4 regions of the Janthinobacterium sp. CG_23.4 genome follow, and region 3 is predicted to be linked to each of the others. Evidence: predicted binding sites of a transcription regulator. Region 3 holds the regulator's gene; each other region holds the start of a gene.
What was found. The regulator sigma-54, encoded in region 3, starts transcription at its own class of promoters, with help from an activator protein. The targets are predictions, from matches to a motif close to TGGCANGNAANCTGCTTT.

Region 1 (7,968 bases), 4.2 Mb from region 3:
ATAGAAGGCGCTTAGGCAAATCCGGGCGCGCAATTCAAGGGGTTGAGACGAGTGAACTTGTTCACGAAGCAATCGGAAGTGGTTCCAAGAAAAGCCTCTAAGCTTCAGTCATACGAGACCGTACCGCAAACCGACACAGGTGGGCGAGATGAGTATTCTAAGGCGCTTGAGAGAACTCGGGAGAAGGAACTCGGCAAATTGGTACCGTAACTTCGGGAAAAGGTACGCCCCGGTAGCTTGATTGGTTTACTCCATGAGGGTGAAAGGGTTGCAATAAACTGGTGGCTGCGACTGTTTAATAAAAACACAGCACTCTGCAAACACGAAAGTGGACGTATAGGGTGTGACGCCTGCCCGGTGCTGGAAGATTAAATGATGGGGTGCAAGCTCTTGATTGAAGTCCCAGTAAACGGCGGCCGTAACTATAACGGTCCTAAGGTAGCGAAATTCCTTGTCGGGTAAGTTCCGACCTGCACGAATGGCGTAACGATGGCCACACTGTCTCCTCCCGAGACTCAGCGAAGTTGAAATGTTTGTGATGATGCAATCTACCCGCGGCTAGACGGAAAGACCCCATGAACCTTTACTGTAGCTTTGCATTGGACTTTGAACCAATCTGTGTAGGATAGGTGGGAGGCTTTGAAGCGGGGACGCTAGTTCTCGTGGAGCCAACCTTGAAATACCACCCTGGTTTGTTTGAGGTTCTAACCTTGGTCCGTTATCCGGATCGGGGACAGTGCATGGTAGGCAGTTTGACTGGGGCGGTCTCCTCCTAAAGTGTAACGGAGGAGTTCGAAGGTACGCTAGATACGGTCGGACATCGTGTTGATAGTGCAATGGCATAAGCGTGCTTAACTGCGAGACTGACAAGTCGAGCAGGTACGAAAGTAGGACATAGTGATCCGGTGGTTCTGTATGGAAGGGCCATCGCTCAACGGATAAAAGGTACTCTGGGGATAACAGGCTGATTCCTCCCAAGAGTTCATATCGACGGGGGAGTTTGGCACCTCGATGTCGGCTCATCACATCCTGGGGCTGTAGCCGGTCCCAAGGGTATGGCTGTTCGCCATTTAAAGTGGTACGTGAGCTGGGTTTAAAACGTCGTGAGACAGTTTGGTCCCTATCTGCCGTGGGCGTTGGAAATTTGAAGGGGGCTGCTCCTAGTACGAGAGGACCGGAGTGGACGAACCTCTGGTGTACCGGTTGTCACGCCAGTGGCATTGCCGGGTAGCTAAGTTCGGAAGAGATAACCGCTGAAAGCATCTAAGCGGGAAACTTGCCTTGAGATGAGATTTCCCAGAGCCTTGAGCTCTTTGAAGGGTCGTTCGAGACCAGGACGTTGATAGGCTGGGTGTGGAAGTGCAGTAATGCATTAAGCTAACCAGTACTAATTGCCCGTACGGCTTGTCCCTATAACCTTAGCAGGTACAGAGGATAAGACGGTACAACGTTGTGAGTTTGTTGATACCATTCATTACCCAAAAATCTTTGCTTCTTCCAGATTCAGGCCTTGTTGCTCTACCGAGAACAAGCGCCAGTACAAGTTATGCCTGATGACCATAGCAAGTTGGTCCCACCCCTTCCCATCCCGAACAGGACCGTGAAACAACTTTGCGCCGATGATAGTGCTGCAACCAGTGTGAAAGTAGGTTATCGTCAGGCTTGTTATTTGGTGCAACAGCTCTCGGCTGTTGCACCTAGAGAAAAACCCCGCCAGCAATGGTGGGGTTTTTTTTCGTCTGTTGGTTTTAGTGTTAGCCCCAGCTATTCAGCAGCAAGATAAAAAGCCCGCGCATCGCAAGAGGCGCGGGCTTTTTTTAGAAACTGTATTGGGCGCTGAAACCTAGCAAGCAATTACGGCCTGGTGCCGCTTCGTAGTAGCGCTTGTTGCTGTCGCCGATGATGAGGGAAGCTACGTAGGTCTTGTCGAAAAGATTGTTCAGGCGGACAAATTGCTTGAAGTGCCAGTTGCCCGTGCTTTGTTTGGCATTCATGCGTACGTTGAACACCGTGTAGCCGGGTGCCGGTTTTTCGCTGTTGCTGTCTTCCGCGTACACTTGCTTGCTGGCCACGCTTTCCAGCGCCGCGCCGAAGCGATCAAGCGTATCTTTCCACGCCAGTTCCGCAAACAGGTTGGCGCTGGGTACACCTGGCAAACGGCTGCCTTTGCGCGCGCTGCCGAAGGCCTGGTCATATACGGCGTATAGGCTGGTCAGCGCCACTTTTGTCGTGAAGCCATATCCTAGGCTGGCGTCCAGAGATACTTCCATGCCCTGGCGCAAGGTCTTGCTGGCGTTGATATAGCTGGTGCGACCATTGCCTGAATTCTTGTTGTCGACCACCAGTTCATCGCTGGTCTTGATCTGGAATACGGCCGCGTTTACATGCGTGTTGTTGTTGAGCCTGGTCTTGACGCCCGCTTCCAGGTTGCTGCTGGTGGCAGGTTTTAGCTGGTAATTGAAGCCGCCGCCCATGCCCGAGTAAAACAGTTCGTTCAGGGTCGGTGCTTCGAAGTCCCGCGCGGCGCTGGCGTACACGTTGACGTTCGGCGTCAGCTTATACAGCAGGCCCAGCACCGGTGTAGTGTGGCTGAACTCGAGCTTGCCGCTGTCGTCGCCATTGCTGAGAAAGTGGTCGTTGACTGCGACTTTCATCTTGCTGTAGCGCACACCTGCACTGAGCAGCCATGGCCCGCCTTGCCATTGCGCCTGAATATACGGAGCGAGGCTGGAGACGACATCGTGCTCGTCGCGGCGTAGCTTGCCTTTTACGCCCAAGCTATTGCCCATGTAATTTTCATGGCCGGTGCGCTTGTCGCTGGAGTGGCCGTAATCGATGCCGATGGTAGTGCTCAGCGTGCCGCCGGCCAACTGGTTCACGTGTAGCCAGTTGCTATCGATGCCATAGAAGTGGCGCTGAAAGTCGACCACGCCGCCCGAATGACTAGCTGGCGCCTGAAACACTCTACTAAAAGCTTGGTACTGGATCACATCGCGGTTGCCGCCATACATCGTCACATGCAGGCGGTCGTCGCCGAATGACTGTTCATAGGTAGCGCCGATTTGCTGGTGGTCAATGCTCTTGCGCGTGTTGTAGCGTTCGGCAAAGGTGCGCTTCGGGTTTTGCGTATCGGTGGTGTCGGTTTCGCCTGCGCGCGGGTTTGTGGCAAACGTGGCCCAGGTGACGCCCAGGGGATCTTGTGTATTGCCTTGGTGCAGGCTGTTGGCGACGATGGTCAGCTTGCTGTCCACATTCGGCTTGAGCGTGATCTTGCCGAACGCCTGTTCGCGCGTGGCAGCACTGTGGGCGCGGAAACCCTGCGTGCGGAAGCGCGAACCGTCCAGCACGTAGCCGATGCCGTCGGCCTGTCCCTGCGCCGAAAGGTCCAGCTTGCTGGTGCCGTAGCTGCCGCCCGTAACGTTCAGCTCCACGGACGGGGGATTTTTCCCAACCTTGGAAAACAGCTGGATCACGCCACCCGAGTGGTTGCCGTAGATGGCAGAGAAGGGGCCGCGCAGCACTTCGATGCGCTCGGCCGTATCGAGGTTGAAAGTGGCGATCTGGCCCTGGCCATCGGGCATGCTGGCGGGAATGCCATCGCTGATCAGTTTGATGCCGCGCACGCCGAAGGCCGAGCGGGCGCCGAAGCCGCGTGAGGAGATTTGCAAGTCTTGCGCGTAGTTCTGGCGGTTTTGCACCACCAGGCCCGGCACGCCAGCCAATGCTTCCGAAGCGTTGACGCGGATTTGGCCCTCCTGGATGCGGGCGCTGTCGACTACATCGATCGAGGCTGGCACTTCCTTGCTGGGGCGGGCGATGCGGCTACCGCTGACGACCACCGTATCCATGACTTGTCCGGCGGCCAGGTCAGCGGACTCGGCGGCGAAAACGTGGGGGGCGAGGGTGGCGCTGCCAGCGACAAACAGGCTGGCAATGGCGTTCAAGCGGAAACGATGCTGCATGCGGGTTCTCCAATCTGAATAAAAGCGTGCTTAGTCGCGTGTGCGTATTGCCGTGCGCAAATTGCCATGGGGCATGGTGATTCCTTCGTGGCACAGGAGCAGGTGTTGCAGTTTGGTACACCTGTTCCATTGTGCAGCAACAAAGGGGCGACGCAGCAGGGCTGGCGTGGATTGGCGCAGGATACACCTGCCTTGTTCAAGACGCGCGCACAGTCCCCCGGGAAGAATCACCGGCGTGCGGCGGTGAGCTGGCACGGCATTTGCACAAGACTTCTTGTACTCACCCCATCTGTACCAAGACGTTTGATATTTATTTCAGTAATTCCATTCTAATTAAGCCGATAGAGGATGACATGAATTTTGCAGACATCAGCAAACTGGGCGTCGCCAACCCTTTCAAGCAACGTTATGACAATTACATAGGCGGAAAATTCATTGCACCAGTAAAAGGTGAATATTTTCCCAATATTACGCCCATCACCGGCTTGCCATTTTGCGAGATCGCCCGTTCCACGGCGGAAGACGTGGAACTGGCGCTGGACGCCGCCCATGCCGCCAAAGATGCCTGGGGCAAGACTTCGCCTGCCGAACGCGCTAACATCTTGAACCGCATCGCCGATCGCATCGAACAGAATTTGAGCCTGATCGCCACGGCGGAAACCATCGATAACGGCAAGCCGATCCGTGAAACGATGAATGCCGACATTCCGCTGGCCATCGACCATTTCCGTTACTTCGCCGGATGTATCCGCGCGCAAGAAGGTTCCGTCGCACAAATCGATGCGGAGACCTATGCTTATCATTACCATGAGCCGCTGGGTGTCGTGGGCCAGATCATCCCTTGGAATTTCCCGATTCTGATGGCCGTGTGGAAACTGGCGCCAGCCCTGGCCGCCGGCAATTGCGTCGTCTTGAAGCCGGCCGAGCAAACTCCCGCCTCTATCATGGTATTGATCGAACTGATAGGCGACTTGCTGCCGCCTGGTGTGTTGAACATCATCAATGGTTTTGGCCTGGAAGCGGGCAAGCCGCTGGCGTCGAGCAAGCGCATCGCCAAAATCGCGTTTACGGGCGAAACGGGCACGGGCCGTTTGATCATGGGTTACGCGGCGCAAAACCTGATTCCCGTCACCCTGGAACTGGGCGGCAAGTCGCCGAACATCTTCTTTGAAGACGTGATGGATGCCGACGATGATTATTTCGATAAGTGCCTGGAAGGCTTCACCATGTTTGCGCTGAATCAGGGAGAAGTGTGTACCTGCCCATCGCGCGTGCTGATCCAGGAATCAATCTACGAAAAATTCATCGAACGTGCATTGAAACGCGTGGCTGCCATCAAGCAGGGCAATCCGCTCGATGCCAGCACCATGATCGGCGCCCAGGCTTCGCAGGAGCAGTTGGAAAAAATCCTGTCCTACCTCGATATCGGCCGCCAGGAAGGCGCCGAAGTGCTGGCTGGCGGCGAGCGCAATACACAGGCAGGCGACCTGGAGGGCGGTTATTACGTGCGTCCGACCGTCTTCAAGGGCAACAACAAGATGCGTATCTTCCAGGAAGAGATTTTCGGGCCTGTCGTCTCCGTGACCACCTTCAAGGATGAGGCCGAAGCGCTGGCTATCGCCAACGATACCTTGTATGGCCTGGGCGCCGGCTTGTGGACGCGTGACGGTTCGCGCGCCTTCCGCATGGGACGCGCCATCCAGGCCGGCCGCGTATGGACCAATTGCTACCACCTGTATCCAGCCCATGCCGCATTCGGTGGCTATAAGCAATCAGGTATAGGACGTGAAAACCATAAGATGATGCTCGATCACTACCAGCAAACGAAGAACTTGCTGGTGAGCTATAGCCCGAAAGCCCTGGGTTTCTTCTAAACTGGCACACGCGCCGCGCTCTTAGCCAGGCGCGGCGTGCAGAAAGGGATGCCATGAATGCAATAATTGCCCGGGTAGTCGCCACCGAAGCGGCGCTTGAAATGATGGACAAGTTGCGCGAGCGTCACGGCCCATTGATGTTTTTCCAGTCGGGCGGTTGTTGTGATGGCAGTGCGCCCATGTGCTATGCGCTGGGCGAGTTCGATGTCAGCGATACCGATATCTATCTCGGTCATTTGAATGGCACACCGTTTTACATGGGAATCGAGCAGTTCGCTTACTGGGAGCATACCCAGTTGATTATCGATGTGGTCGATGGCAATGGCGGCATGTTTTCACTCGATAACGGCACGGGCAAGCGCTTCTTGACGCGCTCACGCCTGTTCACCGATGAAGAGTGCGCGTTGTTGCATGCCCAGCCGCTAGAGCACAGCAAGACCTGATACACCTATGCTCATCAGTATGGGCAGCGCAAGACGTCGCACTTCTTTCCGCATCTGCTATAAACTATTTCAGATGTGGAAGCTTGCGATAGATCGTGTTGCGCGATACGCCCAGGGCCCTGGCCGTGGCCGAGACGTTGCCTCCATGCGCATCGAGCGACTTGCGGATCACATTTTGTTCCATCTCTTCCAGGTTGGCGCCGGCGGCGATCATGCAATCCGCGCCTGGGCTGGCGGCATGGGCTTGCGTCATCTCAATATCGTCGAGGAAATCATCTGGCATGTGGCGCAAACAGATTTCATGCTCGTCGCCAGCCATGACGATGGCCGTGCGCAACAGATTGGTCAACTGGCGGAAGTTGCCAGGCCACTTATGCAGGTGGAACATGCGCAGGATGTCCGGTGTCAGCGTATAGCGCGTGTCGGGCGCTACCGTTGCGAGTATCTTTTTTACGACCGTGTCCAGGTCTGTGCGCTCGCGTAGCGGCGGCAGTTTGACCACCAAGCCGTTCAGGCGGTAATACAAGTCTTCGCGAAACAAGCCCTTGGCCATGCGTTCTCGCAAGTTATGATTCGTAGCGCAAATGAGTTCCACATTCACGGTAATCGACTTGCTGCTACCTAGCGGCGTGACTATGCGTTCTTGCAGCACGCGCAACAGGCGCGCCTGTAAACCAAAGGGCATATCGCCGATTTCATCGAGAAATAGAGTGCCGCCATTGGCTTGTAAAATCTTGCCGATAGCACCTTTCTTGCGCGCCCCCGTAAACGCCCCGTCTTCATAGCCGAACAGCTCGGACTCGATCAGAGTTTCCGGTATCGATGCGCAATTGACAGCGATAAACGGTCCCAAGGCGCGTGGCGAGTCGTTGTGAATGGCTTGTGCCAGCAATTCCTTGCCGGTCCCCGTTTCACCCATGACGAGGATGGGAATATCGCGCCCCAATACCTTGCTGACCTTGTCGATCACCAACTCTAGTTGCGGATCGCCCGTGCGCAGGTAGCGCAAGCCGGACAGGCGGCGCGCCGCGTTGGCAGCATGGCTGGCCGGTGCGAGAACCTGGGCCGGCACGGCGCGAATATCGCCATGCTCGGTGCTGATATTGAAACCGCGTTGGAAGACAGTATTGGCCAGGCGCAATTGTGCGCGACCGTAGACGCGCACGCCGCTGTGCATGCACAGGTTCAATAGACCTGGTGCGGCCGTTCGGTAATGGTCGTACAGGGCAGACACGGGTAAGCCGAACAAGGAACTGAAGGTATGTGATTTCAGCGCGGCAAATGACAGGCCCAACTGAAACAAACCGTTCTTATTGGCGGATAAAAACCGTCCACCCGGCGTAAATGAGGCGATGCCTTCCATCAAGGTACCGATGAATTCGGGGCGGGCATGAAAGTGCACGGTGATGGCATCTTCAAAGGTGGCGGAAAACAGCTGATTTTCGATCATCAGCGCCGACATGCGCACGAGGGCCATCGTATGCTTGTGAAAGCTGCGCTGGTCGCTCGACACGTCCAGCACGCCGATGACCTTGCCGCGGTGATCGGTGATCGGCGCTGCAGAGCAGGTCAAGAAATGATTGGCGGCCAGATAATGCTGGTCCGCATGGACCAGGGTGGGGACTTTTTCCGTGATGGCCGTGCCGATGGCATTCGTACCGCGGCTTTGTTCAGACCACGCTACGCCGG
Region 2 (7,968 bases), 530 kb from region 3:
AGTTTTTTACGCGCCTTGACCGCCAACTGACGTTCAAGGTCGAGCCTGGCCCAGCAGCGGCCGGTGCCATCCGCTATCCGCAGCACGGTCCGTATGACGAGCGGCTCGGCTATGCCAGCCTGCCCGATTTCATTGCCAAGCTGAACGCGCGCGACTATGCCGTCACGGCGCAGGCGCGTATGTCGCCGAAGATGGTGCAACTGGTTGACCGGGGCATCTTTGCTACCTATCACGAGAAAAACCGGGACGGACTGAGCATCCTCGATTGCCGCGCCGCGCCCCTGTTCGCGGCCAGTTATCCCGAGCGCATGTTCGACAGCTTTGCCGAAGCGCCACCCGCGCTGGTGCAAAGTCTGCTGTTCATTGAAAACCGCGAATTGCTCGATCCCGGTATGCCCATGCGCAATCCTGCGGTGGAATGGGATCGCCTGAGCAAGGCGGTTCTGGACAAGGCGCTCAACCTGTTCGGCGGCCACCGCAGCGGTGGCGGCAGCACTCTGGCCACGCAGATTGAAAAATACCGTCATTCGGAAGACGGGCGCACCACTTCCATGCAGGATAAATTGCTGCAGATGGTGTCGGCCAGCCTGCGTTCCTACCAGGATGGCGAGAACACCATGGAAGCGCGGCGCAAGATCGTCGTCAATTACCTCAATACAGTGCCGCTGTCGGCCAAAAGTGGTTTTGGCGAAGTCAACGGCATTGGCGATGGCATGTGGGTTTGGTATGGTCGCCCCTTTGCCGAAGTGAAGACTTTGCTCAAGGGTAATATGGACCAGCCAGGCAGTGCGCTGGCCTACAAGCAGGCGCTGAGCTTGCTGATCGCGCAGCGCCGTCCCTCGCATTATCTGGTGGCCGGTGGTGCCGACCTGGAAGAATTGAGCAACAGCCATCTGCGCCTGCTGGCGCAAGCGGGCGTGATTTCGCCGCAGCTGCGCGATGCGGCTATCGCCGAGAAGCTGCAGCCGTCGACGGCTTCGGGCGTGCAATCGGAAGCGTCCACCTCGTTCGTCACGCGCAAGGCTTCGAATGCCGTGCGCAACCACTTGGCCAGCATGCTCGGCGATCCGCGCTTGTACAACCTCGACCGCCTCGACCTGAAAGTGGTCAGCACGCTCGACGCGCAGGCGCAAAATGCCGTTACCAAGGTCTTGCGCGAGTTGCGCGACCCGGAAGTGGCAAAAGCGGCCGGCTTGACGGGCAAGGGCATGCTGGGCAATGGCGACCCCGCCAACGTGGTCTACAGTTTCACCCTGCTGCAAAAGGGCGAGCAAGCCAACTTGCTGCGCGTGCAGACGGACAATTTTGACCAGCCACTCGACATCAACGAAGGCGCCAAGCTGGACCTGGGCTCCACGGCCAAGCTGCGCACCCTGGTGACGTATCTGGACATCATCGACCAGTTGCACCAGCGCTATAGTGACATGGGCGCCGCCGAGCTGGGCAAGATCGCCGTCGATCCGAAGGACATGCTGTCGCAGTGGGCGATTGCCTACTTGAAACCATTGCCGCTCGGCGAAGCGCGCAAGCTGCCGGCCATGCTGGCGGCCGCCATGGAGCGCAAATATTCGGGCAACCCGGGTGAAGGCTTCTTCACGGGCGGCGGCTTGCATCATTTTGGCAACTTTTCCAAGCTCGATGACAGCCGCATTTTGACGCTGCAGCAGGCGCTGCGCCAATCGACCAACCTGGTGTTCGTGCGCCTGATGCGCGACGTGGCCCGCTACTATATGTTCTCGCGCCCCGATTCCTCGGCCTCCCTGCTGGCGGACGCGGACGATCCGCGCCGGGCCCAGTACCTGAGCCGTTTTGCCGACAAGGAAGGGCGCGAATTTCTGCAACGCTTTTACCAAAAGTATCGCGGCAAGAGCGTTGATGAGCAGGAAAAGATTTTGCTGGCCAGCATACGCCCGACGCCCGTGCGCCTGGCCAATATCTTCCGCAGTACCAATCCCAAGGGCACGCTGGCGGAATTTGGCGATTTCCTCAATGCCAACTTGCCGTCGCAAAACGAAGTGCCGCCCGAGCGCGTAGCCAAGCTGTACCAGCAGTATGCGATGGAAAACTGGTCGCTGGCCGACCGCGGCTATTTGGCCAATGTGCATCCGCTGGAATTGTGGATGGTGGCGTATCTGCGCCAGCACGACGGTTCCACCCTGTCGCAGATGGTGGCGGCGAGCGAAAAGCAACGCCAGGAAGTCTATCAATGGCTGTTCAATACGCACCGCAAGCATGCGCAGGACCGCCGCATCGCCAATTTGCTGGAGGTGGAAGGTTTCCTGGAAATCCATCGCCAGTGGAAGAAGATGGGGTATCCCTTCGATTCGCTGGTGCCGTCCTATGCGACCACCCTGGGCGCGTCGGCCGACCGTCCTGCGGCGCTGGCCGAGTTGATGGGCATCATCATCAACGATGGCGTGCGCAAACCCAGCGTGCGCATCGATTCCATGCATTTCGCGGCCAATACGCCGTACGACACCATGCTCAAGCGGGGCAGCAAGGTGGAGGCGGAACAAGTGCTGTCGCCGGACGTGGCCAAGGCCGTCGCCAAGGCCATACGCGAAGTGGTGTCGGACGGCACTGCAAAACGCGCCAAGACGGCGTTTGTCGGCGCCGACGGCGTGCCTATTGCCATGGGCGGCAAGACGGGGACGGGCGACCAGCGTTTCGACGTATATGGCGCCGGTGGCCGCCTGATCGAGTCGCGCTATGTGAATCGTTCGGCCACATTCGTCTTCAATATCGGCGAGCGCTTCTATGGCAGCATGACGGCCTATGTGCGGGGACCGGAATCGAAGAACTACGATTTCACCAGCGCCTTGCCGGTGCAATTGTTGGTGTCCCTGGCGCCGAGTCTGATGCCGCTGATTGAGCCGCCCGCGCCGGCCGAGGGCGTGGCGCAGCAGTGCACGAATTAAGACGCCGTTGCCGCTGAAGAGCAGGCCCCTACGGCTAATGCCGTTCAGTCTAGGGTTTTGGCGTGATTGATGAGCGCCAGTAAATTCGCTAACCCCAGCGGCAAAGAGCTGGGGTCGGTCACTTCGTGATCGGAATGTGCTCCATTGAAGCACATTCCCCCAGCGGGTCCGACCCCTGTCCTAGTTCTTGGGCTAAAAAATAGCATCACTAACACACTAACTGAACGGCATTAGGCCGCTGTGGCCGGTTTTTTTGGTACGCTACATGACGCCAGCTTCGCTGCAGGGCGTGCGCCGCGCTCGCGCTTGCGCTTGCGCTTGCCATGCCATCGGCGGCAGGCGCGATGCCATCGTGCCCGGCTAGCCGGCAAATACGGCGGTTTTATCTTCCAGGCGCGCGTGGAAGGCGGCAATGGCGGGCGTGTCCGGGCGTTGCATGGGCGCCATCAGCCAGCGCTTGACGGACAGGCCCAGCACGATATCGGCTAGGCTGAACTGTTGGCCGCACACATACGCGCCCGTGCGCTGTAACTGCTGTTCGAGCACGCCCATCATCTTGTTCCATCCGGCAATCCCGGCCGCCAGCTGCGCCGCATCCTGGTGTGCGGGGCTGTGGCGCACCAGCGACATGAAGGCGTAGCGCCAGCTATTGTTCAAGTCGCCCATTTGCCAATCCATCCACTTTTCCACTTCCGCGCGGGCGCGGGGATGAGTCGGCAGCAAGTCCTCGCGGCCCGCCTGGGCGCACAGGTAACGGCATATCGTGTTCGATTCCCATAGCACCAGGTCGCCATCGAGCAGCACCGGCACCATGGCGTTCGGATTCAGGGCCAGGAAGGCCGGCTCGTCGGTGGCGCGAAAGCCGCTGCCCCAGTCTTCGCGTTCGTACGGCAGGTCGAGTTCCTCGCAGGTCCACAAGACTTTGCGGACATTGATCGAGGCGGCTTTTCCAAGAATTTTCAGCATGCAGGGCTCCAAGGCGCAGGTGATGGATCTGCCACTGTAGCCGAAATGGCCACGCCGCAGCGGCGAAAGTGCCTTGCGTAGTTGCGCTTTTCTTGGCATCGTAGCCACCCATGAAACCCATGCGCCACCACATGTCCAAAATCCTCGCGTTCAGCCGCTTTTCCGTGCGCGATTTCCTCGCCACCGCCGGTCCCACTGTGCTGCTGGTGGGCGCGTTTTGCGCGCTCGCTTATTGGCTGGTCGACCCGGCGCCGCCGCGCCAGGTGAGCTTGTCGACGGGGCAGGACAACAGCGCATATGAAGAATTTGGCAAGAACTATGCGGCTACCCTGGCCAAGCACGGCATCAAGGTGAGCTTGCAGCCATCGCTGGGCTCGCAGGACAACTTGCAGCGCTTAAATAGCGGCAAGACCGATATTGCCTTTGTGCAAAGCGGCTCGACAGAGCACGCCGATGCCGAGCGCCATGGCTTGATTTCGCTGGGCAGCTTGTTTACGGAACCTGTCTGGCTGTTCCTGCGCGAAGACAAGGCGGTCACGCAACTGACGCAATTGAAGGGCATGAAGATCAATCTGGGGCCGCCAGGCACGGGTGTGCCTGGCCTGTTCCGGCAGTTGCTGTCCGCCAATGGTGTGGATGCCACGGAACTGAGCGTGAGCGACTTGCAAAATACGCCCGCCACGGTGGAACTGCTGGAAGGGCGCATCGATGGTCTCGTATTCAGCTCGGCGCCGGAAGCGCCGCTGATCCAGATGCTGCTGCAAACGCCGGGCATCAAGCTGTTCGATTTTTCGCAAGCCGAGGCGTACACGCGGCGCCTGCCTTTTCTCACGCATGTGGTCTTGCCTCGCGGCATCGTCGACCTGGGCAAAAACATCCCCGCCCAGGATTACCACCTGATCGCGCCCACCGCTACCCTGGTTGCGCGCGAAGACTTGCATCCTGCCTTGATGGATCTGTTCGTCCAGGCGGCGGCCCGCATTCACGGCGGCACGGGCTGGTTCCAGCAGCAGGGGCAGTTCCCGTCCGCGCGCTATACGGAAATTCCCGTCGCGCCTGAAGCGCTGAAATTTTACAAGGATGGCGCGCCCGTGCTGCAGCGCTACATGAGTTTTTGGCTGGCCAATTTCTTTGACCGCATGTGGGTGCTGGTGGTGGCGCTCGGTGCCTTGATCTTGCCGCTATCGCGCGTGGTGCCACCGCTGTATGTGTGGCGTATCCGCTCGCGCGTGTACCGCTGGTATGGCCAGTTGCGCACGGTGGAGCAGGCGCTGGAAGACGTGCCGCAAGCGCAGCGCGCGCAAGTGTATGCGGCGCAATTGCAGCGGCTGGACCAGATCGAGGAAATGGTCAACCAGATCTCGATTCCGCTGTCGTTTGCCGATGGCCTGTATGGCTTGCGCAGCCACATCAATTTCGTGCGCAAGCGCATCTTGGGCCTGATGGCAGAGCCTCCAGCGCTTGACGCGGGCGAGCGTGCCTGAAGCGTCCAGCCACGCTGGCAACGGCATCTGGCCGAGGCCCAGCCCTGGCCCTAGCCCGGATACACAGCGCTTCAGTTGCTCCTGGCCTCAGGCGCCCAGCCACGGCAGTCCCGCCTTGCACCAGCCGCCGATCTGTTTGCGGTGGCCATCGGCGTCCTTGTCGCCCTCGAAGCCTTCGAGGATGTCGAAGCAGTTCGCATAGCCGTGTTCGCTCGCCAGCTTGGCCGCATGGCGCGAACGCACGCCGGAGCGGCACAGGAATAGCAGTACCGCGTCCTTGCCGGTCTGGGCTGCCAGTTGCGCGAGGAAGGCGGGATTCGGTACGCCGCCCGGATACGTGGCCCATTGCACCGCGACATGCTGGGTGTCGGCGATGTCAACCCGACCGACCCAGTCGCGCTCGGCATTCGTGCGCACATCGATGAGCTTGACGCCGGCATCGCCCTGCAGCAGTGCATACGCTTCGTGCGGCGTGACGGCACCGGCATACGGCGTACCTTCATTGGCCCGGCTGCGGGCAGTGCTCAGGATGTCGGCGGCGGTAGTCATGGCGTCCTCGGTGAAAGTGGAAAGGGATAAACGATTATAGTGCGCCGTGCGCATCGCGCAAATGGGGATACGCGCTGCACGGCGCATGCACCACAAGAAGGCATTTTTCAGGAATCCGCAAAAAATGCACGATAATAGTGCGTTGTTTGTTTTTTGCACTTGCATAGTGCATTCTGAACGTGATGCAAACGCGTGTGAAAAACCCGGGCATGAAAATTTTCACGGGGATGGCAGGTATTCTGCTGTCGCTACCACGCTGCTTCTGGAGCTGGCATGGAATCTGCTATGATCCTTGTGAGTTTTGGTGGCACGCAATGTTTGCTTCGCTGCATCAGCCCAGACGCATTAAGGTCGGCTCACCCCACATTCATTTAGGAGATACGCATGGCAATGACAGCCGCAGAAGTCTTGAAGATGGTAGAAGAAAACGAAGTCAAATTCGTTGATTTCCGCTTTGCCGACACCCGTGGTAAAGAGCAGCACGTGACGGTTCCCGTGTCGCACTTCGACATGGATAAATTCGAGTCGGGCCACGCCTTTGACGGTTCTTCGATCGCTGGCTGGAAAGGCATTGAAGCGTCCGACATGATTTTGCTGCCGGATCCAAACACCGCCAATATCGATCCGTTCATGGAAGAAACCACGCTGTTCATGCAGTGCGACGTGATCGAACCATCGGACGGCAAGGGCTATGACCGCGACCCGCGCTCGATCGCGAAACGCGCCGAAGCCTACCTGAAATCGTCGGGCATGGGCGACACCGCCTACTTCGGCCCTGAGCCAGAATTCTTCATCTTCGACAGCGTGCGCTGGAAGATCGACATGTCGGGTTGCTTTGTCAAGATCGGTTCGGACGAAGGTTCATGGTCGACCGGCAAGGATATCGAGGGCGGCAACAGCGGCCACCGTCCTACCGTCAAGGGCGGCTACTTCCCGGTGCCACCAGTGGACAGCTTCCAGGACATGCGTTCGGAAATGTGCCTGATTCTGGAATCGCTGGGCATCCCGGTTGAAGTACACCATCACGAAGTCGCCGGCGCCGGCCAGAATGAAATCGGCACCAAGTTCTCGACCCTGGTCGAGCGCGCCGACTGGACGCAAAACCTGAAATACGTGGTGTGGAACGTGGCGCACAGCTATGGCAAAACCGCTACCTTCATGCCGAAACCTATCGTTGGCGACAACGGTTCGGGCATGCACGTGCATCAATCCGTATGGAAAGATGGCAAAAACCTGTTCGCTGGCGACGGCTATGCCGGCCTGTCCGATTTCGCCCTGTACTACATCGGCGGCATCATCAAGCACGCCAAGGCATTGAATGCGATCACCAACCCGGGCACCAACTCGTACAAGCGTCTGGTACCAGGCTATGAAGCTCCGGTGAAATTGGCGTACTCGGCGAAAAACCGCTCCGCCTCGATCCGTATCCCGCACGTGGCCAATCCAAAAGGCCGCCGCGTCGAAGCGCGTTTCCCGGATCCACTGGCGAACCCGTACCTGTGTTTCGCTGCACTGTTGATGGCTGGCCTGGACGGCGTTGCCAACAAGATCCATCCGGGCGAAGCAGCCTCGAAAGATCTGTACCATCTGCCGCCAGAAGAAGACGCACTGATCCCTACCGTGTGCGCTTCGCTGGAAGAAGCACTCGATGCGCTGGACAAGGATCGCGAGTTCCTGACCCGTGGTGGCGTGTTCAGCGATTCCATGATCGACGCTTATCTAGAATTGAAAATGCAGGACGTGCAGCGCATGCGCATGACCACGCATCCAGCCGAGTTCGACATGTACTACTCGCTGTAATGGCGCCATGCCGGCAACTTGCCGGTAGTGAGTGAAAAACGCGGGTGAGGCGATGGTCTTGCCCGCGTTTTTTTATGCAGTACGCCCATGCGGCGGCAGCACGTGTTGTATAGTCGGCCCAGGAACGATGCGGCAGGTGCCGACAGGAGTCGAGATTGAGCAAGTATGACAGAATCGCGTTGATGGCCGCATTGCTGGCTGCAGCGGCGCAGGCGCACGCGCAGTTGTATGTGTGCGCCGATGCGCACGGA
Region 3 (7,968 bases):
CGTCCGAATCAGAATCCAGCCAGCCGCCGCACCCTGATCGAATGCATCTCTGAAGAGCGCGAACGCCTGTCTGCCATCGAACAGCTGGGCCATGTAATCGATACCTCAGAGCTGAGCGCCAACAAGTTACGCGCCTGGGTCAAGGATATCGTCGCCTCGGAACGCGCACCGCTGACCCTGTTCTTCGAATCCTTCGCCTTCAAGCTGGGCGTGCCGCTGGACGCCGATTTCGTCTTCGACGTGCGGGCCTTGCCCAATCCTTATTACGACCTGACGCTGCGCCCGCTCGACGGACGCGATGCGCCCGTGATCGCCTTCCTCGACGCACAGCCCAGCGCGCTGGAACTGCTGGCCGACATCCGCGCCTTCATCGAAAAATGGTTGCCATCCTTTAAGTCCGACAACCGCAGCTACCTGACCGTGGCACTCGGCTGTACAGGTGGCCAGCATCGCTCGGTGTACATGGCGGAACGGCTGGCACAGTATTTCAGCCCGAACGAGCGCGTCGTCTTGCGACATCGCGAACGTGGGTAAGACGCGCATAAAATCTGTTGCGCATCGGCGCAGGTAGCGGGCAACGTTCACTGCCTGGGCGGCGCAGTGCCAGGCGAAGTTGCGCTACTCCAACACCTTTTCCTGCCGCTCGCCATGCTGTGATCCGGTATTCTTAATGCAGATGCGAGCCAGCAGGCCCGCCAGGCAGGAAAGAAGTCAAAGTGCACACATTCTAGCGTCTTCGGACGGAACTTTGCGTTCCCATGATGGTAGCCCGACAAGGGCGACAGGCGCAAAAAAGGGCGCAATGTGCGCCCTTAGTTGATCACAACCGTTTGGAAGTCGCGGGCCGCTTAAGCGGCGGCGATTTCTTCGTCCGAGTTGTCTGGCAGATGCTTGATCGCCTCTTTACCGTGCCCTTGCACTTTGGTTTTGTACTTCATCACTTGCCTGTCCAGCTTGTCGATCAGCATATCGATTGCGGCATACAGGTCTTGCGCCAGGCTTTCCACATAGACGGTTTTGCCACTCATACGCAGGTTGACTTCGGCCTTTTGACGTTTTTCTTTCTCTTTGAGGTTATCCACGGTCAGTATCACGGCAATATCGATAACTTGATCGAAATGCCGTTTCACGCGCTCCAGCTTCGTTTGTACGTATTCACGGATGGCTGGTGTCACTTCGAGATGATGTCCGCTGATGGTGAGATTCATACACACTCCTAAAGATGATCGGGTTCGTGCGGTCCATCCTATCCGGCCCGCAGAGGAACCGAAAAAAACTTACAAACACTTACGCAGACTCACTGGCGGAATTTTCAACGCTTCCCGGTATTTGGCAACAGTACGTCGCGCAATCACCATGCCTTGCTCGCCCAGCATGTCCGCAATCTTACTGTCGGATAAAGGATTTTTAGGGTCTTCTGCTCCTGTCAGTTGCACGATCAATGCCCGTATCGCCGTCGATGATGCTTCGCCCCCCGCTTCGGTGGCGACGTGGCTACCAAAGAAATATTTCAACTCAAACATGCCATGCGGGGTCAGCATGTACTTTTGGGTTGTTACCCGCGAGATAGTACTCTCGTGTAATCCCAGTGTATCAGCTATTTCACGGAGTACAAGGGGACGCATGGCAACGGCCCCATGCGAAAAAAAGTTCTTTTGTCTTTCTACTATCGCCTGCGCCACGCGCAAGATCGTGTCGAAACGCTGGCGCATATTCTTGATCAGCCACTTGGCTTCCTGCAACTGTGCGCCCATGGCGCCCTCGCCCTTGCCCTGCTTGAGCAAGTTGGCGTACATGGCGTTCACGCGCAGGCGCGGCATGACGTCGTTGTTCAGGGTGACTTGCCAACCATTGCGCGCGCGCTTGACGACGACGTCGGGCACCACGTAATCGGACACGTCAGAGGCGAACACGGCGCCCGGATGCGGATTGCACTGGCGAATCACCGTCTGCGCTTCGCGCAAGTCTTCATCATCGCAATTGAGGGCTTTTTTCAACTTGTTGAAATCGCGCTGGGCAAACCAGGCCAGGTGCTTTTCCACGATCACCAGGGCCATGCGCCGCGTCACCATGGCGATGTGCGGCAAGCGCTTGATTTGCAGTGCCAGGCACTCCGACGCATTACGCGCACCCACGCCGGGCGGATCGAAACTTTGCAACAGCGACAAGGCCGTGCGCATCTCGTCGGCGTCGATTTCCAGCTCTTCCGGCAGGCGCGCCAGGATGTCGTCGAGCGATTCTTCCAGGTAGCCATTGTCATCGAGTGCATCGATGATCAGCTCAACGAGCGCGCGGTCGCGCAATTCGAGCACCGTCACGCGCATCTGCTCCATCAAGTGCTCGCGCAGGGTACAGTGATGGGCTTCGAGCTGCGGGCGGGAATCTTCGTCGTCGGGTGCCTTGCCCCGGTTCGCCTCGCTCCAGTCGCTGTCACCGGCGTCTCCAGCGGCAGGGCTGTCGCTGGCCTCGCCGTCAAAGGTTTCCGCTTCGACCGGCGCGGTGGGTGCCTCCTGGCTTGGAGGCTGCGGCGGCGCTTCGGCCGGCGCGGCCGTGGAACTCAAGGCGCCGTCGGACAGCAGGCGCAGCGAACGGTCGAGCGGATCGTCGAGGCGCTCGAGCAAAGGATTGTCCGTCAGCAGTTGCTCGAGCTCCTGGTGTAATTCCAGCGTAGACAATTGCAACAGGCGTATCGATTGCTGCAACTGCGGCGTCAGTGCCAAGTGCTGCGAAGTGCGCAGCTGCAATGATTGTTTCATTGGCTCACATGCGGAAGTGTTCGCCCAGATAGACCCGGCGTACCGACTCGTTCGCGATGATGTCGTCGGGGCGTCCCGACGCCAGTACCGAGCCCTGGTTGATGATGTAGGCACGGTCGCAGATACCCAGCGTCTCGCGCACATTATGATCGGTGATCAGGACGCCGATATTACGCTCCTTCAAGAAGCGCACGATACGCTGGATTTCGATCACGGCGATGGGGTCGACACCGGCGAACGGCTCGTCGAGCAGCACGAAACGCGGATCGGTAGCGAGCGCGCGGGCGATTTCCACGCGGCGCCGCTCACCGCCCGAGAGCGACAACGCCGGGTTCTCACGCAACTTTTCAATCTGCAAGTCCGCCAGCAATTTATCGAGGCGTTCCTCGATCTCGGCCTTCTTCAGGGGGCGGCCTTCGACGGTCTGGATTTCCAGCACGGCACGGATATTGTCTTCCACCGTCAGCTTGCGAAATACGGACGCTTCCTGCGGCAGATACGACAGGCCCATCTGCGCGCGGCGGTGTATCGGCAGGCGGGAAATGTCCACGCCGCTGATATCGATGCTGCCGCCATCCGATGGCACCAGGCCGACGATCATGTAGAACGAGGTGGTCTTGCCGGCACCGTTCGGCCCCAATAGCCCGACCACTTCGCCGCATTCGACTTGCAGCGAGACGTCGTGCACGACTTGCCGCTTGCCATAGGATTTTTGCAGCCCGCGAACGATCAGGGTACTGCCGCAACGTGTATTGTCCATTATTTCTTTCCTGGCGCAGGCGTCGCTGGCGCTTTCTCCGCCGCCGCTGCCTTGGTCTTTGGCTGGATCACCATGCGCACGCTGCCGCCATCCGGGGTGCTGGTGCCGCTGTTGGAATTTTCCATCGCAAATTCTTCCTTGCGGCTGTCATACGAGATGAAGGCGCCATTGGCCACATCGGTCGGCTTCTTGCCTTCCAGGCGCGTCACCTTGGCATTGGAAAACAGTTTCACTACTTCCGTCTTGTTGTCGTATTCCACGCGCTCAGCTTCGCCTTCGACCCACAGGTCGCCCGCGCCATCGCGCTTCTGGCGGAAGGTGGCCAGCTTGCCAGGATCAGCCCAGAAAGTAATGAACTGGTAGCCTTGCGGATCTTCCGTGATCAGGGCCCGGCCCGCCTTCATGATCAAGCTCCCCTTGACCAGCACGACGTCGCCCGTCAGGGTACGAACCTGCTTGACGTCATCGACGTGACCGCTACGTGCCGTGATGACGGCTTCCTTCTCGGAATCGGCCTTCTCGGCATGCGCTGCGCCCATGACGGCCAGGGAAAATAGGCTCAACAGCAAGATCTTCTTCATAATATGGTTTCCTTGTTTCATTCTGTCATTTTGGCGCTGCGGCCGGGCGCGGTTTCGGCGGCAGCACTATGCGCAGGGCATTGTGTACTTCCACCACGCCGGTGGCGTTATTGGCTCGCATGCCTACGCCATTGATGCGCGAGCTGCCCGTCAGGATGTCGACAGGCACGTCCGTTTCCATTCTTTCCTCATCCGGGAACACCGTCAGCGCTTCCGTCTCGATCCTCAGGTGCTGCGCCTTCGCACTGGCCACGCGATCGATCACGACATTGCGGTGCAGTTGCAGCCGGGTGTTGTCCTGGTCGATATGCGCCAGTTCCGCATGCATATTGAGCGGCGGCATGCCTGGCGACAGCTTGCGCACGAAAGGCTGGTCGATATCGGATGAATCGTCCAGCGGATAATGCGTGAGCTTGCTGCCCGACACGATATAGCTGGGCTTGCCCGTCAAGTCCATGCGCACCATGCTGAAATTGGTGATGAAATAGTCTGGCTCGTCCAGATGCTTGCTAGCCGAGATGTCTTGGGCATTCTTGTTCATCACCGCCAGCAGCCAAAAGCTGCCCAGCGCAAAGATGATGGCCCCCAGCAAGGTAAAAATCATGCGCCAGCGATGGGCGCCTCCTGGCTTACGCATAGGGTTTCACTCTTTCAAATATCACTGGCGGCGAGGCGATGCGCCTCACGCAAGGAACGGCGCCATGACGCGCGCGTAGTTATCCTGGGCACGCAGCAGGAATTCACAGATCTCGCGCACCGCGCCACGGCCGCCACCGGCCTGCGTCACATAGTGCGCCAGGCCCTGCACTTCGGGACGCCCGCCCGGCACGCTGACGGCAAAGCCCACGCGGCGCAGGATGGGCGCATCGATGACATCGTCGCCGATGTAGCCGCATTGCTCTTCAGTCAAGCCAGTCAGCGCCAGCAGTTCGCGAAACGGCGTCAGCTTGTCGTGACCGCCCTGGTGCACATGGGTAATGCCCAGGTCTTGCGCGCGGCGCGCCGTGATGGCCGAGCGGCGCGCGCTGATGATGGCCGTCTGCACGCCCGATTCCTGCAGCAGCTTGATGCCCAGGCCATCATACACATTAAACGTTTTCATCATCTCGCCATCGGGGCCGAAATGCAGGCTGCCGTCGGTGAGCACGCCATCGACGTCAAAGATCATCAGTTTGACTTTGGCCGCGCGCGCCAGGTTGCCAGCTACGCTGTCCATCAGATCACCTTCGCTTGCGTCAGATCATGGATATGCAGGGCGCCCACCAGCTTGGCGTCGGCATCGACGACCAGCATCTGGTTGATGCGGAACTGCTCCATCACGGCCACGGCGTCGACGGCCAGGCGTTCGGGCGCGATGCTGCGCGGCTGCGCATGCATGACGTCGCGGATCGCCACTTGCGTGAAATCCTGCACACGCTCGAACATGCGGCGCAAGTCGCCATCCGTAAACACGCCCACGGGGCGGTTATCCGCATCGACGATGGCCGTCATGCCCATGCCCTTCTTCGTCATCTCTTCCAGCGCCTGCAGCAAGGAAGCGTCGACGGCTACCTTGGGTACCCGTTCGCCGCTGCGCATCACGTCATGCACGTGCGTGAGCAGGCGACGGCCCAGGGCGCCGCCCGGATGCGAGCGGGCGAAATCGTCTTCCTTAAAGCCGCGCAAGTCCAGCAAGGCCACAGCGATCGCATCGCCCAGGGCCAGGGTCACGGTGGTGCTGGCAGTCGGTGCCAGATTTAGCGGACAGGCCTCTTTCTCAACAGAAATATCCAGGTGCACGTCGGCCAGCTGGGCAAGGCTGGAGTTCGGCTTGCCCGTCATGGAAATGAGCACGCCGCCCATGCGCTTGACGACAGGCATGATGGCCATCAGTTCGGTCGATTCGCCCGAGTACGATATGGCAATAAAAGCATCTTCCGAGGTGACCATGCCCAGGTCGCCATGGGCCGCTTCGGCCGGATGCACGAACATGGCTGGCGTGCCGGTGGAAGCGAGGGTGGCGGCAATCTTGCGCGCGATATGGCCGGACTTGCCGATGCCGGAGACGACGACACGTCCCTTGCATTGCAGCAACATCGCCACGGCACGGCCCACGCTATCGTCCGTGGCCAGGCGTTCACGCAGCGCAACGATGGCGTCGGACTCGATCTGCAAGGTAGTGCGGGCGAGCGCGACGGCACGCTCGGTGGTCGCTTGCATGTCAATTCGATCAAAAGCTTTCAGCATTGTTTTTTCATGGGTTACACTCATGCCCAAAGTATAAACGAATTAGGAAAGCAAAAAACTTGCCAGTCACAACAAACAACGATTTCCATTGACCGCACCGGGCAACCCATGTTTTCCTCCCTTGAACTGACCCTGATGTTACTTGGCAGCGCCGTGCTGGGCGTCGTCGCTTTCAGAATGCTGCATTTGCCGCCCATGCTGGGCTACCTGGCTGTCGGCATCGTCATCGGCCCCCACGCGCTGGGCTTGGCGGCGGAAAACGAGGCCAGCCACACACTGGCCGAATTCGGCGTTGTCTTCCTGATGTTTTCCATCGGACTCGAATTCTCGCTACCCAAATTTCTCGCCATGCGGCACATCGTTTTCGGGCTCGGCATGGCGCAGGTGGTCACCACCATCGTCGCCACCGTCATCTTCGGCTGGTTCGTCGGGCGCTACCTATCTGCCTATATTCACCTGAGCTGGCAAGCCGCCTTCGCCCTGGGCGGTGCGCTGGCCATGTCATCGACGGCCATCGTCTCGAAAATGCTCACGGAACGGCTGGAACTGGAAAGCGAACACGGCCGCAAGATCATCGGCATCTTGCTGTTCCAGGACTTGGCCGTGGTGCCCCTGCTGATCCTGATTCCCGCCCTCACACGCGATTCGGACAACTTGGCCGAAACCCTGGTTTGGGCCGGCGGCAAGGCCCTGGTCGTCCTCATTTTGCTCTTGTTCATCGGCCAGAAACTGGTGCGGGGCTGGCTGACCATCGTCGTCAAGCGCCGCTCGCAAGAATTGTTCATGCTCAACCTGCTGCTGATCACACTGGGCGCGGCATGGATCACGGAACGTGCCGGGCTGTCGCTGGCCCTGGGGGCTTTTGTTGCCGGCATGCTCATTTCCGAGACCGAATTCAAGCACCAGGTGGAAGAGGATATCAAGCCCTTCCGCGATGTGCTGCTGGGACTATTCTTCATTACCGTCGGCATGCTACTCAATATCCGCGTGGTTTTGGATAACTGGTGGCTAGTGTTGCTGCTGCTGTGCGGCCCGGTACTGCTGAAATTCGCCCTGATCGCGGGGCTGGCCCGCCTGTTCGGGTCCAGCAACGGCGTGGCCTTGCGCACGGGGCTGGGATTGGCGCAGGCGGGCGAGTTCGGCTTCGTGCTGCTGAACCTGGCCGGCGGCATCAAGCTGATGGACCCGTTCGTCGTGCAGGTCGTGCTGGCTTCCATGGTGCTGTCGATGCTGGTGGCCCCCTTCCTCATCGCCAAATCGGATGCCATCGTCATGAAACTGGCGGCCAACGACTGGATGATGCAGTCGCTGGCCCTGACGAAAATCGCCACGCGCACCATGGCCTCGCAAAAACACGTGCTGATCGCCGGCTTCGGGCGCAGCGGACAAAGCCTGGCCACCCTGCTGGCAGAGGAAAAGATTGAATACCACGCGCTGGACCTGGACCCCGAACGCGTGCAGGAAGCGCAGCTGGCGGGCGCCCATGTCTCGTATGGCGACGCGGGCCGCCGTGAAAGCCTGGTGGCGGCAGGCATCTACCGCGCCAGCGCCGTGGTGATCACCTATGCCAACACGCCCTCGGCACTGAAGTTACTGCATTTACTCAAAGAAATGGCGCCGACCTTGCCCGTCATCGTGCGCAGCC
Region 4 (7,968 bases), 2.7 Mb from region 3:
TGTGGTGTCACGTTGTAGTGTCTGCTTGTAGGATTCAGGAACGGTACAGCCGGCTGTACTGCACTTCGTGCCGCATCGACAGCAGCGACAGGCCGGGCGCCCAGTTGCCCATCTCCGCGTCTGCTATGGTTTGCGCCGTGCCGGCCGCCGCTTCAAGTTCAGGGCGCAATGACAGCAATAAACGCTGGCCCGCCACCTGCCCCAGCGGCACGGATTTCACGCAGACGAGCACCTGGTTTTCCGCCCAGGCGAACAGCATCGCCAGCAGCGCTTCTTGGCGCGGGATCGCCAGCGCCACCACGGCGCAGGCATAGGCTGTGGGCAGCGCCACTTCCGGCTGGCTCTGCAGCATGTCGATCAGCACGCCATCGGCTACGCCCAGCTCGGCCAGCAGCTTGGTCAAGGAATAGCCCATCTGGATAGTTTCGGCGCGAAACTCCGCCGTGTCGCGCGAGGCGATAAAGCGCTCGCTCCAGCACTGCACGGCGCACAGGTCCTGCGCTTCAAACGCCTGCATCAAGCGCCAGCACAAAGGCGCTTCCCAGCGCGCCATCACCTGCGCCAGATGCTGCGAGATCCAACCGCGCGCCGTCACCGCGTCCGTCACAAGGCCTGCTTCGAGCGCCGCTTCCAGCCCCTGCGAATAGCTGTAGGCGCCTATCGGCAAGGCCGGGCTGGCGAACTGCAGCAGATGCAGCAAGGCCGATGCCTGCATCATGCGGCGCACGGCGCATCGCCGGGGCGGTGGATTTTCTGCCGCAGCGGCACGGGCGCCAGCAAGTGCTGGCCGTGGCCGTCGTGGTGCCCATGGCCGCCGCCGTATGCGCCAGCTTCCGGCTCGAACGGCGCGTCTTCTTCCGTCACCAATGCCTGCAAGCCTTGCAGCATCTCCTTCAATACCGGATCTTTGCGGATGCGCAAAAAACCATCGCCCACCTGCGCCTGCGTGTGGCGATTGCCCAGATGAAATGCGCAACGCAGCAGGGTGTGGGAATCGAGGCACTGCACCAGATAGGTCGGTTCGCGCGCGGCGACGATCTGCACCACCTGCCCGCTTGGACCCGTCATGCGTTCGCCGTCGCGCAGTACAGTGCCGCGCACGGTGAACACGGCCACCTCGTCGCCATTCGACAGCACGGCGCGCAGCCGGCATTTTTCGCGCTGATCATAGGGCAGCACAAGTTGCGCGAAGGGCGTGCGGTCGTCGTTCGCACCGAGCTTGGTATGCAATGTGAGCATGATGCCTCCTGTTTAAAATAGAAAATAGCGCTGCGCCATGGGCAGCACGGCGGCGGCCTCGCATACCAGCAGCTGGCCGTCGGCACGCACGGCATAGGTTTCCGGGTCCACTTCCATATGTGGCGTGGCGCCGTTATGGAGCATGTCTTGCTTGCGCAAGCCGCGCATATTCTGCACGGCGATGACGGCTTTATTCAGTTTCAACTGATGCCCAATATCGAGGTCGTAGGCCGCCTGCGAGACAAACGTAAAAGATTTTTTCAGGCCGCCGCCAAAGGCGCCGAACATCATGCGGTAATGCACCGGCTGCGGCGTGGGAATCGAGGCATTCGGGTCGCCCATCTGCGCGGCGGCGATCATGCCGCCCTTTAAAATCATCGATGGCTTGACGCCGAAGAAGGCCGGCTTCCACAACACGAGATCGGCGATCTTGCCCGCCTCGATGGAGCCGACTACATGGGAAATCCCATGCGTGATGGCCGGGTTGATCGTGTACTTGGCGATATAGCGTTTGGCGCGGAAATTGTCGCTGCGCGCCGTGTCGGGCGCCAGCGGCCCACGCTGCACCTTCATCTTGTGCGCCGTCTGCCAGGTGCGCATGATCACTTCGCCAACACGGCCCATGGCTTGCGAGTCCGATGACATCATGGAAATGGCGCCGATGTCATGCAAGATATCTTCGGCGGCGATGGTTTCGCGGCGAATGCGCGACTCGGCAAACGCCACGTCTTCGGCAATGGCCGGGTCCAGGTGGTGGCACACCATCAGCATGTCGAGGTGCTCGTCGAGCGTGTTGACGGTAAACGGGCGCGTCGGGTTGGTCGACGAGGGCAGCACGTTCGACTGTCCCACGGCGGCGATGATGTCGGGCGCATGGCCGCCGCCCGCTCCTTCCGTGTGAAACGTGTGGATGGTGCGATCCTTGAAGGCAGCCAGCGTGTGTTCCAGGAAGCCGCCTTCGTTGAGGGTGTCGCTGTGCAGCGCCACCTGGATATCCATGCGATCTGCGACTGACAGGCAGTTGTCGATGGCGGCCGGCGTGCTGCCCCAGTCTTCGTGCAGCTTCAAGCCAATGGCGCCCGCGCGCACCTGCTCTTCCAATGGCAAAGGCAAACTCACATTGCCCTTGCCCATGAAGCCCAGGTTCATCGGGAAGGCATCGGCTGCCGCCAGCATGGCGTGCAAATGCCATGGCCCCGGCGTGCAGGTGGTGGCGGCCGTGCCCACGGCAGGTCCCGTGCCGCCGCCCAGCATGGTCGTCACGCCGCTCATCAGGGCTTCTTCGATCTGCTGCGGGCAGATGAAGTGGATGTGCGTGTCGACGCCGCCGGCCGTGACAATCAAGCCTTCACCGGCGATGATCTCGGTCGCGCCGCCGATGACCAGGGTCACGCCGGGCTGGATATCCGGGTTGCCCGCCTTGCCGATGCCGAAGATCAGGCCATTTTTCAGGCCGATATCGGCTTTCACGATGCCCCAGTGGTCGAGGATGACGGCATTCGTGATAACGGTATCCATCACCTCGGCAGCGCAACGCTGCGACTGGCCCATGCCGTCGCGGATCACCTTGCCGCCACCGAATTTCACTTCTTCGCCGTAGATCGCATAATCGTGCTCGATCTCGATGAACAGCTCCGTGTCGGCCAGGCGGATGCGGTCGCCCTTGGTGGGGCCGAACATCTCGGCATACGCACTACGGGCAATGCTGGCCATATCAATCCTTTCCTGGTGGAGTGTCTTGCAGTTCGCCCATCACTGCGCCATTGAAGCCGTAGACCTTGCGCTCACCTGCCAGCGCCACCAGCTCCACCGTGCGCCGCTGGCCCGGCTCAAAGCGCACGGCGGTACCGGCAGTAATATTGAGGCGCATGCCGTAGGCACGCCAGCGCTCGAAGTCCAGCGCCGGGTTGACTTCAAAAAAGTGGAAGTGCGAGCCGACCTGGATAGGCCGGTCACCGCGATTGGCCACCACCACGGTGGCCGTGGCGCGATCTGCATTGAGGGTGATTACGCCTTCTTCCAATTTGTATTCGCCTGGTGTCATGAGGAACTCCTTTCAATGTCGCTGGTATGCTTACACTATCGGATGATGCACGGTCACCAGCTTGCTGCCATCGGGGAAGGTCGCTTCCACCTGAATATCGGGGATCATCTCTGCGATGCCATCCATGACGTCGGCGCGCGAGAGTATTTTGCTACCGTCCGACATCAGCTGCGCTACCGATTTTCCATCGCGCGCACCTTCCATGATGGCGGCGCTGATCAAGGCCACCGCTTCCGGATAATTCAATTTCAAGCCGCGCGCCAGGCGCCGTTCGGCCAGCAGCGCGGCCGTAAAAATGAGCAGCTTGTCTTTTTCGCGGGGAGTCAGGTCCATGGTTTTCCTTGTGCCTCTTTTCTGATCAAGTGTTCCAGATACGGGGTACGACGGCATCGCGCCCCAGCATGGCGGGGCGCAGTAGCAGCCAGGCAGCCAGCATGATCCTGCGCGCCGCCTCACTGTCGCCGCACAGCAGGCGTACCACCACCAGCGATTTCATGTGCGTGGCGCCGAATACGGCGCCAACCGGCACCTCGATCTCGCGCAAGGCAGCCAGCACGGCGGCAGCAAGGGGGCGGCCGACGGCGATCAGGGTGGCGCATACCGTGTGGCCAGCCAGGCCAAGGGGACTGGCCATCAGCGGACCGCCGGCAGCCAGCATGCCCTGCTCCCACCACAGCAGCTTGCCGCCGCGCCGGATCTGCACCTGCTGGGCGATGCTGCCCTGGTTAAAAATTTCGCCAGCAGCGCTGCGACCCAGGCAGACGATGTCGCAGCCGATGTAGTTGGCGTTCGCCGCCAGTTCCACCTCGTGGCGCAGGCGCACGCAAGCCTGATTGAAAAAGATGCTCTCCTGCGGCAGCCACTCGATGGTGGCGCCGCTACCGGCGCGCAGCACGATGTGCTGGCCCGAGACATGGCCGTTGGCACGGTACCACTTGGCGGCGCCCGGTGACGTGAGAAAGGCATGCGCGCCTTCGCCCACCGTAGCATCGACGGCCAGCTGGTCGCCGCCCACCACGCCGCCGGGCGGATGAATGATGATGGCGTGGCAGACGGCCCCGCCTTCCGGATACAAAGGCTTTTGCACACGCAAGGGGCCGCTGTGCGTGCGTTCGACCAGGCGGCTGACACCATCACGCCAGGCAAAACCCAGGCGCAAATGCGCCTGCCAGGCGTCATGCGCGCGGGCCTGTGAGGGGATGGCTGGGTGGGTGCTGTCTGGCATACGGGCAATCGCGTAAATAAGCGACTACCTAAGCAGGATATGTGCCAGCGTCAGGAGAAGAAATAGCGAACATTGCGCACCACGCGGCGGTGGACGCACCGGCATGGTGCACCGGCCGCACCGCAGTGTTTTATGCCAAGGCCAGAGTACGCCGTTCGCGCAGCAAGACCGTAAACGGTGCCGCCGCCAGCGGAGGGCTGAAATAATAGCCCTGCATTTCGTCACAGCCATGTTGCGTCAGGAAGTCTACCTGTGCACGCGTTTCCACGCCTTCGGCGATGACGCGCATGTCGAGGTTGTGCGCCAGCGAGATGACGGAACGGGCGATGGCCGCGTCGCTGCTGCTGGTGGTGACGTCGTCGACGAAAGACTTGTCGATTTTCAGCACGTCGATGGGGAAGCGCTTCAGATAGCCGAGGCTGGAATAGCCGGTGCCGAAGTCGTCGAGCGAAATGCCGACGCCGATATCCTTCAGGCGCGTGAGGGCCGCCACTGCCTTGTCCGGGTCGCCCATCACCGTGCTTTCCGTGATCTCGATACCCAGGCAGGCGGGCGTGATAGCGTATTTGCGCAATACCGCCTCGACGAACGGCACCGTGTGATCCTGCGCGAACTGCTTGCCCGACAGGTTGACGGCCACCTTGATGCTGCCCAGGCCCGCGTCGAGCCAGGAGCGAATTTGTGCGCATACGCTTTCGAGCACCCATTCGCCGATGGCCGTGATCAAGCCGTATTCCTCGGCCAGCGCGATGAACAGGCCGGGCGGCACCTTGCCCAGCACCGGGTTATCCCAGCGCAGCAGTGCTTCCGCGCCCAGCAAGGCGCCCGTACGCAAGCACATTTGCGGCTGGTAATGCACCTTGAATTCATCACGGCAGATGGCGCCGCGCAGTTGCTGCTGCATGGCCAGCCGGGCGCGGATATCGCTACCCATGCGTTCCGTGAAGAAAGCGTAATGATCACGCCCCATTTCCTTGGCGCGCACCAGGGCCGTGTCGGCGTGACGCAGCACGTCGTCGAGGCTGTCGCCATCGGCCGGGCACATGGCGATGCCGATGCTGGTGGTCAGCGCCAGGCGCTCGCCGTCGACGCTGAGCTCTTCGCGCAAGCCGGCCAGAATGGTTTGCGCCAGCGCCAGCGTGCGCCCCAGCAAGACATCGTCGTGCAGCAGGATCTGGAATTCGTCGCCGCCCTGACGCGCCACCGTGTCACCCTCGCGCACGCAACCCGAGAGGAAACGCGCCACCACTTGCAGCGCCTTGTCCCCCACGGCCTGGCCATGCGAATCGTTGATATTCTTGAAGCGGTCCAGGTCTAGGCACATCAGCACCACTTGCTGGCCGTCGCGCAGGGCGTTGGTGCGCGCTTGTCCAAAGCGCTCGCGCAGCAGCACGCGGTTCGGCAAGCCGGTCAGCGCGTCGTGGTAGGAGAGGAAGTCGATCAGATGCTGCTCGGCCTTGCGCTCGCTGATATCGAGGAAAACGCCCACGTAGTTGATCACGTCACCGTCCGGGCCATGCACGGTCGACACGCTGAGCAAACAGGGATAGGTGTCGCCACCCTTGCGCCGCGTCTGTACTTCGCCCGACCAGCAGCCGCTGCTATGTAAGCCCTGGCGCAAGGCCAGCAACACCGCTTCGCCCGTGTGCTCGGCGTGCAGGCGCATGATGTCGGTACCCACCACATCCTGCGCCGCGTAGCCGGTGATGCGTGTAAACGCAGGATTGGCCGTGACGATGACGCCGCTCGGATCGGTGATCAGGATGGCGTCCTGGGTGGCCTCAAAGACTTGGCCCGACAGGCGCAGCAATGCTTCATTGGCGCGGCGGATCTGCACTTCGCGTGCCAGGGTGCTGGCCACCTGCTCCAGTTCGGCCGTGCGTTCGACCACGCGCCGTTCCAGGTTGGCCCGCTCTTGTGTCAGCTGCAGCTGCGCCCGCGCCAGGCGCACGTGCGCATCGGTGCGAGCAAGAATTTCCTCGGCCTGGAAGGGCTTGGCGATGAAATCGACGGCGCCCAGCGCAAAGCCGCGCACCTTGTCGTCCGTATCGTACTGCGCCGACAGGAAAATCACCGGCACCTGGCACAGCGACGGTATCTGCTTGAGGCGGCGGCAGACTTCAAAGCCATCGAGGCCCGGCATGCGCACGTCGAGCAAGATCAGCTCCGGCGGGCGCGCCTGGGCCGTCCACAGCGCCAGTTCACCGTTCGGCGCCTGGCGCACCGCATAGCCGGCGCCGCTGAGCAAATCGCTCAACAACTTCAGCGAAGCAGGTGTATCTTCAACAATCAGTACTTCGCCCTTAGCATTCACTTCGGAAAAATCGCGGTGCATGTAGCAGTTCTCTCAGCTTTGGATGAGGCGCGGCAGTCAATTGCCACGCTGGACAAGACATTTCGTTGCAATGAGCTACATACCATCATCATAATCTTTATTGCAATTTAGCACCATCAATCCACGGCACTGAGCCCTTCTTTCATCGCATTTGATGTTGTCAGCCCACACTTTTCAGCTAGGCGCCAGCGCGACCTCACTGTCCAACAAGATGCAGAGCTGCCGGTACTGATGCTGGTCGAGCATGGCTTGCAGCGGCGCCAGCAACGGTGCCGCCGCCGGCGGCAAGGCCGCCAGCAACTGCCCCACCCTGACCAGGTTCAATTCGCGCAGTGCTGTCTGCAGGGCGGCGCGTTCGTCCCGGGACAGCAATCGCAAATCTTGCGCCTGCAGTAGCGGCGCCACTTGCGCCTGCAGCGACATGACTGGCGACATGGGTGCCTGCACCTGTGCCGGCACCTGCGCTGCCTGCGCGGGAATGCTGAAACGGAAGGTAGCCCCCTGCCCCGCCATGGACTCCAGCGTCAGTTCGCCTTTCATCAACTGCACCAATTCGCGCGAGATGGCCAAGCCCAGGCCCGTGCCATCCTTCGGTCCCGCGCTGTCGGCCTGCACGAATGGCTCAAAGATGCGCTGCTGGTCCTCCGGGGCGATGCCGATGCCCGTATCGCTGACGGCGAACGACAGGCACCATGTGGCGTCATCGCGCCATTCGGCGCGCACGCGCAAGGTGACCTCGCCGCTGCCGGCGAACTTGACGGCATTCGACATCAGGTTCAGCAGCACCTGGCGCAAGCGCGTCGCATCGAGCAACACTGCCGCCGGCAGATCCGTGCAATCGAGGCGCAGGGCCAGTCCCTGCTGCTCGGCGCGCATGCCCAGCATGTCCATGACTTCCTGCAACAGGGGTGCCAGCGCCACCACGCTCGCCTGCGCCTGCAAGCGCCCAGCCTCGCCCTTCGACAAGTCAAGAATTTCATTGATCAACGTCAATAAATGCTTGCCGGAGCGGTGGATGATGGCCAGGTTGCGCTTTTCCTCGTCCTGCATATTGGGCGAGGCGGCCATCAGGCGCGAAAAACCGATCACGGAATTCAAGGGTGTGCGCAATTCATGGCTCATGTT

Region 1: adh (aldehyde dehydrogenase) is a predicted target of sigma-54. The motif match lies at 4,212-4,229, and genes of this name have one in related genera.
Region 2: glnA (type I glutamate--ammonia ligase) is a predicted target of sigma-54. The motif match lies at 6,187-6,204, and genes of this name have one in related genera.
Region 4: H4V96_RS13260 (urease accessory protein UreD) is a predicted target of sigma-54. The motif match lies at 4,538-4,555, and genes of this name have one in related genera.

The regions. Positions count from the first base shown of each region.
Region 1 is NZ_JARXUX010000001.1:4,538,251-4,546,218, reverse strand. Features, by position in the region: rRNA gene H4V96_RS20410 (23S ribosomal RNA) at 1-1,412, shown strand, start outside; rRNA gene rrf (5S ribosomal RNA) at 1,550-1,662, shown strand; gene H4V96_RS20400 (TonB-dependent receptor) at 1,818-3,962, opposite strand; gene adh (aldehyde dehydrogenase) at 4,316-5,836, shown strand; gene H4V96_RS20390 (DUF779 domain-containing protein) at 5,890-6,279, shown strand; gene H4V96_RS20385 (sigma-54-dependent Fis family transcriptional regulator) at 6,344-7,968, opposite strand, start outside.
Region 2 is NZ_JARXUX010000001.1:816,639-824,606, forward strand. Features, by position in the region: gene H4V96_RS03680 (transglycosylase domain-containing protein) at 1-2,918, shown strand, start outside; gene H4V96_RS03685 (glutathione S-transferase) at 3,279-3,884, opposite strand; gene H4V96_RS03690 (TAXI family TRAP transporter solute-binding subunit) at 4,016-5,368, shown strand; gene H4V96_RS03695 (rhodanese-like domain-containing protein) at 5,456-5,917, opposite strand; gene glnA (type I glutamate--ammonia ligase) at 6,302-7,717, shown strand; gene H4V96_RS03705 (DUF4124 domain-containing protein) at 7,873-7,968, shown strand, end outside.
Region 3 is NZ_JARXUX010000001.1:288,402-296,369, reverse strand. Features, by position in the region: gene rapZ (RNase adapter RapZ) at 1-534, shown strand, start outside; gene raiA (ribosome-associated translation inhibitor RaiA) at 849-1,208, opposite strand; gene H4V96_RS01325 (RNA polymerase factor sigma-54) at 1,278-2,756, opposite strand; gene lptB (LPS export ABC transporter ATP-binding protein) at 2,761-3,516, opposite strand; gene lptA (lipopolysaccharide transport periplasmic protein LptA) at 3,516-4,097, opposite strand; gene lptC (LPS export ABC transporter periplasmic protein LptC) at 4,123-4,734, opposite strand; gene H4V96_RS01305 (HAD hydrolase family protein) at 4,780-5,313, opposite strand; gene H4V96_RS01300 (KpsF/GutQ family sugar-phosphate isomerase) at 5,313-6,323, opposite strand; gene H4V96_RS01295 (monovalent cation:proton antiporter family protein) at 6,432-7,968, shown strand, end outside.
Region 4 is NZ_JARXUX010000001.1:2,965,835-2,973,802, forward strand. Features, by position in the region: gene H4V96_RS13235 (urease accessory protein UreF) at 35-715, opposite strand; gene ureE (urease accessory protein UreE) at 715-1,239, opposite strand; gene ureC (urease subunit alpha) at 1,252-2,952, opposite strand; gene H4V96_RS13250 (urease subunit beta) at 2,954-3,283, opposite strand; gene H4V96_RS13255 (urease subunit gamma) at 3,314-3,616, opposite strand; gene H4V96_RS13260 (urease accessory protein UreD) at 3,642-4,508, opposite strand; gene H4V96_RS13265 (EAL domain-containing protein) at 4,639-6,843, opposite strand; gene H4V96_RS13270 (ATP-binding protein) at 7,018-7,968, opposite strand, start outside.